Regions from separate parts of the Thermophilibacter sp. genome, predicted to be linked through region 1. Evidence: predicted binding sites of a transcription regulator. Region 1 holds the regulator's gene; the other holds the start of a gene.
What was found. Region 1 encodes NrdR, which represses ribonucleotide reductase genes. Its sites were predicted from a motif close to AAACACNATATATNGTGTTT; they were not measured.

Region 1 (4,200 bases):
CGAGGTAGCCCACGATGATGGCGAGAAGAACCGGCACGGTCCCGACGATGCCGCCCATGCTCGAGAAGACCACGGCCGCCGCGAGCGTGATGCCGGCCACGATGGCGCCCGTGCCGAAGAAGGCGCTCGTCCCGTCGGGCAGGTCGGTCATGAAGGCCATGTCGGCCGCCGTAGCGGCCAGACCCACGCCGATGACCACCATGACGGAGGCCACGAGCACCGGCGGCAGCAGGCGGTCGAGCCAGCCGGTACCCACCAGGCGGATGATGCCAGCCACCGCGAGGAACACCAGGCCGGCCACGATGACGCCCGACATGGCGGCGGAGAGGCCCTTGGTGGCGCCCACCGCGAGGATGGGGCTGATGAAGGCGAAGGAGCTGCCGAGGTAGCTCGGGATCTTGTTGCCGGTGACGAGCAGGTAGCAGATCGTGCCGATGCCCGAGCACATGATGGCCACGTTGGGGTCGAGCCCGGTGAGGACCGGTACGAGCACCGTGGAGCCGAACATGCTCATCATGTGCTGGATTCCCAGCGGGATGGCGCGTCCGACGGAGACGCGGTCGTCCACACCGATGACCTCGCGCTCGTGTGCGCTCATGGACCACTCCCTTCAGTCGAGACGTATGAAAAAGGCCCGGCCGCTTGCGACCGGGCCATGAGGCCAAACCCCTACGAGAAGAGCGGCGAGAGGAAGTACACGATGAAGGCGAGCGTGGCGACCCACATGAGCGGCTTGATCTTGTCGAGCTTGCGGCCGAAGATAGCGCAGACGACATAGGCGATGAAGCCGAAGCCGATGCCGGCGGAGATCGAGTACGTCATGCAGATGCCCGCCACGATCATGAACGCCGGGAAGCCCTCCTGGATGTCCCCCCAGTTGATGCTCGACACGTCGCCCATCATGAGGTAGCCAACGTAGACGAGCGCGCCGCAGGTGGCGGCACCGGGCACACAGTTGATGATCGGCGAGAAGAACGCGGCGAGCAGGAACAGGACGCCCGTGGTGATGGAGGTGAGGCCCGTGCGGCCACCGTCGGCCGCGCCGGAGGTGGACTCGACGAAGGTGGTGATCGAGGAGGCGCCCACGAGGCCGCCCACCGCGGCGGCGGCGGAGTCGACGATCAGGATCTCCTTGATGTTCTCGACGTTGCCGTCCTCGGTGAGGAACTCGCCCTGCTTGGCGACGGCCATCGCGGTGCCCATGGTGTCGAAGAAGTCGGACATCATGAGCGAGAAGGCCAGGATGAGCAGGGCCGGGTCGGTGACGACCTTGGCGATGCCCATGACGCCGTTGGCGTCGCTCTGGAAGGGCGCGCCAAAGGTGGAGAAGTCAAGCGGAGAGACGATGGACGTCGGCATCGCGGTCACGCCGAGCGGGATGCTGCAGATCACGGCGACGAGGATGCCGAGGAGGATGGAGCCCTTGACGTGAAGGGCCTCGAACAGCACCGTCGCGACAATGGAGATCACGCCGATGGCGAAGGTGTTGTTGAGCTCACCGAGGCCGATCAGCGAGCCGCTCTGAACGATGATGCCGGCGTTGGAGAGGCCGATCATGGCGATGAACAGGCCGAGGCCCACCGAGATCGCGTGGCGCAGGGTCACGGGAATGGCATCCATGATGGCCTCACGCAGGCCACAGAGGACCAGGATGAGGATGGCAACGCCCTCGAGCAGGATGACGCCCATCGCGGCGTGCCAGTCGCCGCCGCACGTGGTGACGGCGGCGGTCGCGATCATGGAGTTGACGCCGAGGCCCGAGGCGCAGGCGAGCGGGCGGTTGGAGATGAGGCCCATGAGAATGGTCATGACGGCGGCGCCGACACACGTGGCCGTGACAAGAGCCGAGTTGGGGACATCGGGCATGCCCTCGCTCAGGATCAGCGGGTTGAGGAAGACGATGTAGGCCATCGCCAGAAACGTCGTGAGGCCGGCGCGCAGCTCCTGACCGGTGGACGTCCCCCTCTCTTCAAGATGCAGGAACTTGTCCATTAAGAGCCATCCCTTTCTGTCGTGCTTGTTGGACAACGTGCATGTCGTCGCCGCCGGAGGGCGGCGGGAGGACCGGGTTCGGGGCGTCAGACGCCGCTCGAGCCGAAGCCGCCCGTGCCACGGTCGGTCTCGTCGAGCTCGCTGACCTCCTGGAGGGTCACCTGCGGGACGCGCTGGATGACGAGCTGGGCGATGCGCTCGCCGCGCTCGATGCGGATGGGTCGCTCGTCGTCGAGGTTGACGGCGCAGACCTTGAGCTCGCCGCGATAGTGGGCGTCAACGAGCCCGGGGGTGTTGGCCATCGAGAGGCCCTCGCGCAGGGCCAGGCCGCTGCGGGGCTGCACGAAGCCCGCGTACCCCTCGGGAATGGCGACGGCCAGGCCGGTGCTCACGAGCCGGCGCTCGTGCGGGGCGAGCTCCACGTCCTCGTTGGCGCGCAGGTCGAGACCCGCGTCGCCCTCGTAGGCGTAGGTGGGCAGCTCCACGGATGGGTCGAGCCGCTTGATGGGCAGCGTGATGCGCTCGTCAGTCATGGGAAAGGCTCCTCAGCTCCTCGCTGAACTCCTCGATGTCCTTGAAGTCGCGGTAGACGGACGCGAAGCGAACGTAGGCGACCTTGTCCACGTCGAGCAGGCGCCTGAGCACTATGCTCCCGAGGTCGGCCGAGCTGACCTCGAAGGAGCCCTGGTCGCGCAGGGTGGCCTCGATATCGTCGATGAGGGCCGTGAGCTTCGAGACGGGAACGTTGCGCTTCACGGTGGCGGTCACGAGGCCCCTCATGAGCTTCTGGCGGTCGAAGGGCTCCTTGTGGCCGTCGCGCTTGACCACGATGAGCGGCATCTCCTCGCAGCGCTCGTAGGTCGTGAAGCGGAACCCGCACCCGGTGCACTCGCGGCGGCGCCTGATGGCATCGTTGCTCTCTGAGGGACGGGAGTCGACGACCTTGGACTCGTCGCAACCGCATCTGGGACAGCGCATCTAACCTCCTCGTGGCCAACGACTAGAGAAGGTATCACAAAACGTTCAAATCTCGCTGAGAAAGCCGATGTGGAAACGAACTGGAAAGAGCAGGGCTAGCCGACCGCCCCGACGGGCATTACGAGACGCTGGCCGACCGTGAGCTCGGCCGAGACGAGGCCGTTGCGCTCCATGGCCCAGGAGACCACCTCGGAGACGGGGACGCCGTCGGGGTCAGAGGCCTCGGCGAGCGACCAGAGGGAGTCGCCGGGCCGCACCGTGACGACGCGCTCGGGAGCGCCGGAGAGCGCGGAGGCGTAGCCGGCGGACGCGCGCGCCTCCGTGAGCAGGGACCCGACGACGAGGGCGAGCACGACGACGGCGCCCGCCGCGACGAACGCGAGCGCCTGGCGGGGCGAGAGTCGACTGCTCGCGGCCGCGGACGCCTCGTGCCCACCTCGGCCGCCCTCTATCAGGACGAGCGTGCTCCGGGGCGCCACCTCGAGAGCGGCGTTTCCGTCAAAGGCCGTGAGGGCGGCTGTGGTGCGTGTCATCGTGCTCCCCTTTCGATCGCGCGTGTCACGACCCGTTATACGGAAGGGGCCGGACAGAAACCCCGCGCGCGGGACCGAACGTCTGTACCCAAGTATGACAGCACGTCTGTTCGTGTCAAGAAAAATCTCGAACACGTGTTTGCGCTTCGCCTCGATACGTCGTATCATGGGACCAGGAGAGAAGGAGGCACACATGGCCAGGGGAAAGCTCAGCAAGCGCCAGCTCGCGATCTACGACTACATCCGCGCCTACTCCGACGAGCACGGCTACCCGCCCTCGGTGCGCGAGATCGGCGCCGCGGTCGGCCTGGCCTCCCCCTCCACCGTTCACATGCACCTTAAGGTCCTCGAGGAGCGCGGCCTCATCAAGCGCGACTCCAAGAAGCCGCGCACCATCGAGGTTGTCGACAAGACCCCGGACGCGGGCGAGCCGCTCGCCAGCGTCTCGCAGGACGTCGACGCCGGCACCATCCGCCTGCCGCTCGTGGGCCGCGTGGCCGCCGGCACGCCCATCCTCGCCGAGCAGAACGTCGAGGAAACGCTCGCGCTCCCCACCTCGGTCGTCGGGGACGCGAGCTCGTTCGTCCTGCGCGTCCGCGGCGAGTCCATGGTCAACGCCGGCATCTTCGACGGCGACTACATCGTCGTCCGCGAGCAGCGCGACGCCCATGACGGCGAGATTGTCGTCGCCCTCATC
Region 2 (4,200 bases), on a different contig from region 1:
GCGCTTCTCGAAGTAGGCACCGGTCTGCCAGTCCGAGCCCTCGAAGAGCGCGTAGCTTCCGCGCTCGGCCGCCAGGTCGCACGACGCCTCGATCGCGAGGCGGTTCACGCGCTCGAACACCTCGTCGGCGAAGCGCAGGTGCTCCTCGCTCTCCCAGGTGATGCCGCGCCGGGCGAGCATGTGGTGGTAGCCCGAGACGCCCAGCCCGATCGCGCGGTAGCGGTTGCAGGTGAGCTCCGCGTAGGGCAGCGCGTAGAAGTTGAGGTCGATCACGTTGTCGAGGGCGCGCACGACGGTGCGCACGAGCGGGCGCAGCGCCTCCTCGTCCTCGACCGGCAGCCGCCCGAGCGACAGGCTCGCGAGGTTGCAGACCACGAAGTCCCCCGGGCGCGTGGTGGTGACGACCACGGTGTCGCCGTCGCGGGTCTCCACCTCGCGGGAGACCTCCTCGATCTCGCTGGTGTTCTGCGCGATCTCGGTGCAGAGGTTCGAGCAGTAGATCACGCCCGTGTGCGGGTTGGGGTTGGCGCGGTTCACGGCGTCGCGCATGAAGGCGAAGGGCGTGCCCGTCTCCACCGCGCTCTTGAGCACGAGGCGCACCACGTCCTTGACCGAGACCACGCGCTTCTCGATGCGCGGGTCGGCCACGCAGTCGAGGTAGCGGCGCTCCCACTCCTCGCCGAAGTAGTCCTCCAGCGCGTAGCCCTTCACGGTGAGGATGTCGTGCGGGCACATGAGGTGCCAGTTCTGGTCGAGGTCCTGCTCGGCCATCCGCCAGAAGAGGTCGGGGTAGCACACGGCCGGGAACACGTCGTGGGCCTTCATGCGGTCGTCGCCGTTGTTGGTGCGCAGCTGCAGGAACTCGGGCAGGTCGCGGTGCCAGGCGTCGAGGTAGACGGCCACGGCGCCCTGGCGCATGCCGAGCTGGTCGACGGCTACCGCGGTGTCGTTGATGACGCGGATCCAGCGGATCACGCCGCCCGCCACGCCCGAGAAGCCCCGGATCGAGCCTCCGGTGGCGCGCACCTTGCCGAGGTACATGCCCATGCCGCCGCCGAACTTGGAGACCTGCGCGAAGTTGTCCACGCTGCGGTAGATGCCCGTGAGCGAGTCGGGCACGGTGTCGATGAAGCAGCTCGAGAGCTGGTGGTGGGGCTTGCGCGCGTTGGAGAGGGTGGGCGTGGCCATCGTGACCTCGAGGCGCGAGAGCATGTCGTAGAAGCGGCGCACCCAGCCGAGACGGTCCGCGCGCTCGCGCAGCGCGAGGTGCAGCGCGATGCCGAGGAACATCTCCTGCGGGCTCTCGAGCGGAACGTGGTCGTGCGTGCACACCACGTAGCGCTTGACGAGAAGGTCGAGCCCCGCGTAGGTGAGCAGGTCGTCGCGGCGGTCGTCGATGAAGGTCGCCGCCTCGTCGATCTCGGCACGGGTGTAGCCCTCGAGGATGTAGCTGCCGTAGAGGCCCTCGTCGGTGAGGTGGCGCAGCTTGTCGTAGAGGGTGGCGAGGCCGCGCTCGCGCTCGGCGCGCGCGAGGGAGCGGTGGAACGAGAAGGCCAGCAGGCGCCCTGCCACGAGCTCCCAGCGCGGGGCCTCCTGGCTCGTGAGCTCGACGGCCGCCGTCGTCAGCAGGTCGAGGCGCTCGTCGGCCGCGGCGCCCCGCTTGAGGAAGGAGCGCCAGCGCGCCGCGAGCAGCGAGAGGGCGTACTCCGGCTCGGGGAAGTCCCGCTCGATGCGCGCCAGGCACGCACCGAGGCCCTCGACCCCCACGCCCTCGGCGAGGGCCTCCCGGGTCGCACGCAGCTCGGAGCGGCGGTGGCGATAGAGGATGTAGGCCTTGGCGGCGTCGAAGCAGCCCCGCTCCATGAGGGAGCGCTCCACGAGGTCCTGGATGCCCTCGACGGTCGTGACGTCCCGCGCCGCCATCGCGGCCTCCACGTCGGCGAGAAGGGCATCGAGAAGGGCGGCGTCGACCGGAGACCCCACCTCCTCGAGGGCGGCGCGCATGGCGGCCTTGATCTTGGCTCCGTCGTAGGGCTCGGTGCGGCCGTCGCGCTTGGTGATGGTTGCGGGCGTGGGTGTGCTCATGGTCGGTCCTCGTGCTCGTTGGCTGGCTGACGGTGCTCGGAGATGTCCACATGATGTGGATGCGTTTGGATTTGAACACAACATGCTGTGTCGTGGGACATATGCTATCAGACGCATGACATATTGGGAAGGGTCCACGTGCGGCTGAGGCCCGCGCCGCCGGCGGGCGGAGATTGTCGGCGGGCCACGTCCGTGGTTGCGCTATGATGGAACAGATGTTCCTTTCCGAGGAGGGCCATGTCCGTCTTTGACCGATACGCGCCGTTCGTGCAGGACTTCATCTACTCCCACGAGTGGGAGAGCCTGCGCGGCATCCAGGTCGCTGCCGGCGAGGCCCTCTTCGACACGGACGCCCACGTGCTGCTCTGCTCGTCCACGGCCTCCGGCAAGACCGAGGCGGCCTTCTTCCCCATCCTCACCGAGTTCTGGGAGAGCGCGCCCGCCTCGGTGGGCGCGCTCTACATCGGCCCCACCAAGGCGCTCATCAACGACCAGTTCTACCGCCTGACCGACCTCTGCGAGGAGGCGGGCGTGAGCGTGTGGCACTGGCACGGGGACGTCTCGGCCTCGCACAAGGCGCGCCTCATGCGCCGCCCCTCGGGCATCCTGCAGATCACGCCCGAGTCGCTCGAGGCGCTGCTCATGCGGCGCCACGCAGCCGTGGCCAAGCTCTTCTGCGACCTGCGCTACGTGGTCATCGACGAGATCCACTCGCTGCTGCGCCAGGACCGCGGCGGGCAGTGCCTCTGCCTCGTGGAGCGTCTGTCGCGCATCGCCGGCGTGGAGCCGCGGCGCGTGGGGCTCTCCGCGACCATCGGCGATCCCGAGGCCGTCGGCTCGTTTCTCGCCACCGGCACCAGCCGCGACTGCGTGATCCCGCGCGTCGAGGAGCCGCCCCGCACCTGGCGCATCTCGATGGAGCACTTCTACCAGAGCGGCCCCCAGGCCGACGAGGGTGCCGTGCCGTCCGCCGGCGGAGCGATCGAGGCCGACGTGATCTCGGTCGAGGCGGGGGCGCCGGAGCTACCTCCGTGCTCAAACAGCTTCGGCGCACAGAGCGCGCCTGCAGAACTGCGCGCGGAGGTAGCTCCGGCGCCCCTCGAGCCGGGCACTGATCTTGCCCCCGCCAACGCCGACCCCGGACTGGGATACATCTTTGAACATACAAAGGGCCACAAGTGCCTGATCTTCTCGAACTCGCGCGAGGAGGCCGAGGAGGTCTGCACCACGCTGCGCGCCTACTGCGAGTTCAACGGGGAGCCGGACCGCTTCCTCATCCACCACGGCAACCTCTCGGCCGCCATCCGCGAGGCCGCCGAGGAGCAGATGCGCGACGAGTCCTCCGACCTCTCGATCGTGGCGACCTCGACGCTCGAGCTGGGCATCGACGTCGGGCGCCTGGAGCGCGCCTTCCAGATAGACGCACCGTTCACCGTCTCGAGCTTCCTGCAGCGCATGGGGCGCACGGGCCGGCGCGAGCGCCCGCCCGAGATGTGGTTCGTCATGCGCGAGGAGCAGCCGGAGCCGCGCACCCTGCTGCCCGAGACCATACCCTGGAAGCTGCTGCAGGGCATCGCGCTCGTGCAGCTCTACCGCGAGGAGCGCTGGGTCGAGCCGCCCAACCTGGACCGTCTGCCCTACAGCCTGCTCTGCCACCAGACGCTCGCCACGCTCGCCTCCGAGGGCGAGCTCACGCCCGCGCAGCTCGCGAGCCGCGTGCTCACGCTCACCTACTTCCACCGCGTGAGCGCCGACGACTTCCGCGTCCTGCTGCGCCACCTCCTCGAGCGCGACTTCCTGGAGCGGACCGAGACGGGCGGGCTCATCGTGGGGCTCGCCGGCGAGCGCGTGACGAGCTCCTACAAGTTCTTCGCCGTCTTCCAGGAGAACGTCGAGTACACCGTGCGCGCCGGCTCCGAGGAGATCGGCACGCTCTGCGCGCCGCCCCCACCCGGCGAGAAGGTCGCCATCGCCGGGCACGTCTGGGTGGTGGACGAGGTGGACCACGAGCGCCACCTGCTCTACGTCACGCAGGTCAAGGGCAAGGTGCCCGCCTACTTCGGCGAGGTGGCCGGGGACATCAACACCCACGTGCTGGAGCGCATGCGGCGCGTC

Region 2: ACWTSU_RS00805 (ribonucleoside-diphosphate reductase subunit alpha) is a predicted target of NrdR. The motif match lies at 2,159-2,178, and genes of this name have one in related genera.

What each region holds. Positions count from the first base shown of each region.
Region 1 covers NZ_CBIFYV010000064.1:525-4,724, reverse strand. Annotated here, with positions in the region: gene ACWTSU_RS05370 (uracil-xanthine permease family protein) at 1-598, opposite strand, end outside; gene ACWTSU_RS05365 (NCS2 family permease) at 670-1,992, opposite strand; gene dut (dUTP diphosphatase) at 2,079-2,525, opposite strand; gene nrdR (transcriptional regulator NrdR) at 2,518-2,970, opposite strand; gene ACWTSU_RS05350 (LysM peptidoglycan-binding domain-containing protein) at 3,066-3,503, opposite strand; gene lexA (transcriptional repressor LexA) at 3,697-4,200, shown strand, end outside.
Region 2 covers NZ_CBIFYV010000006.1:28,948-33,147, reverse strand. Annotated here, with positions in the region: gene ACWTSU_RS00805 (ribonucleoside-diphosphate reductase subunit alpha) at 1-2,085, opposite strand, end outside; gene ACWTSU_RS00800 (DEAD/DEAH box helicase) at 2,323-4,200, shown strand, end outside.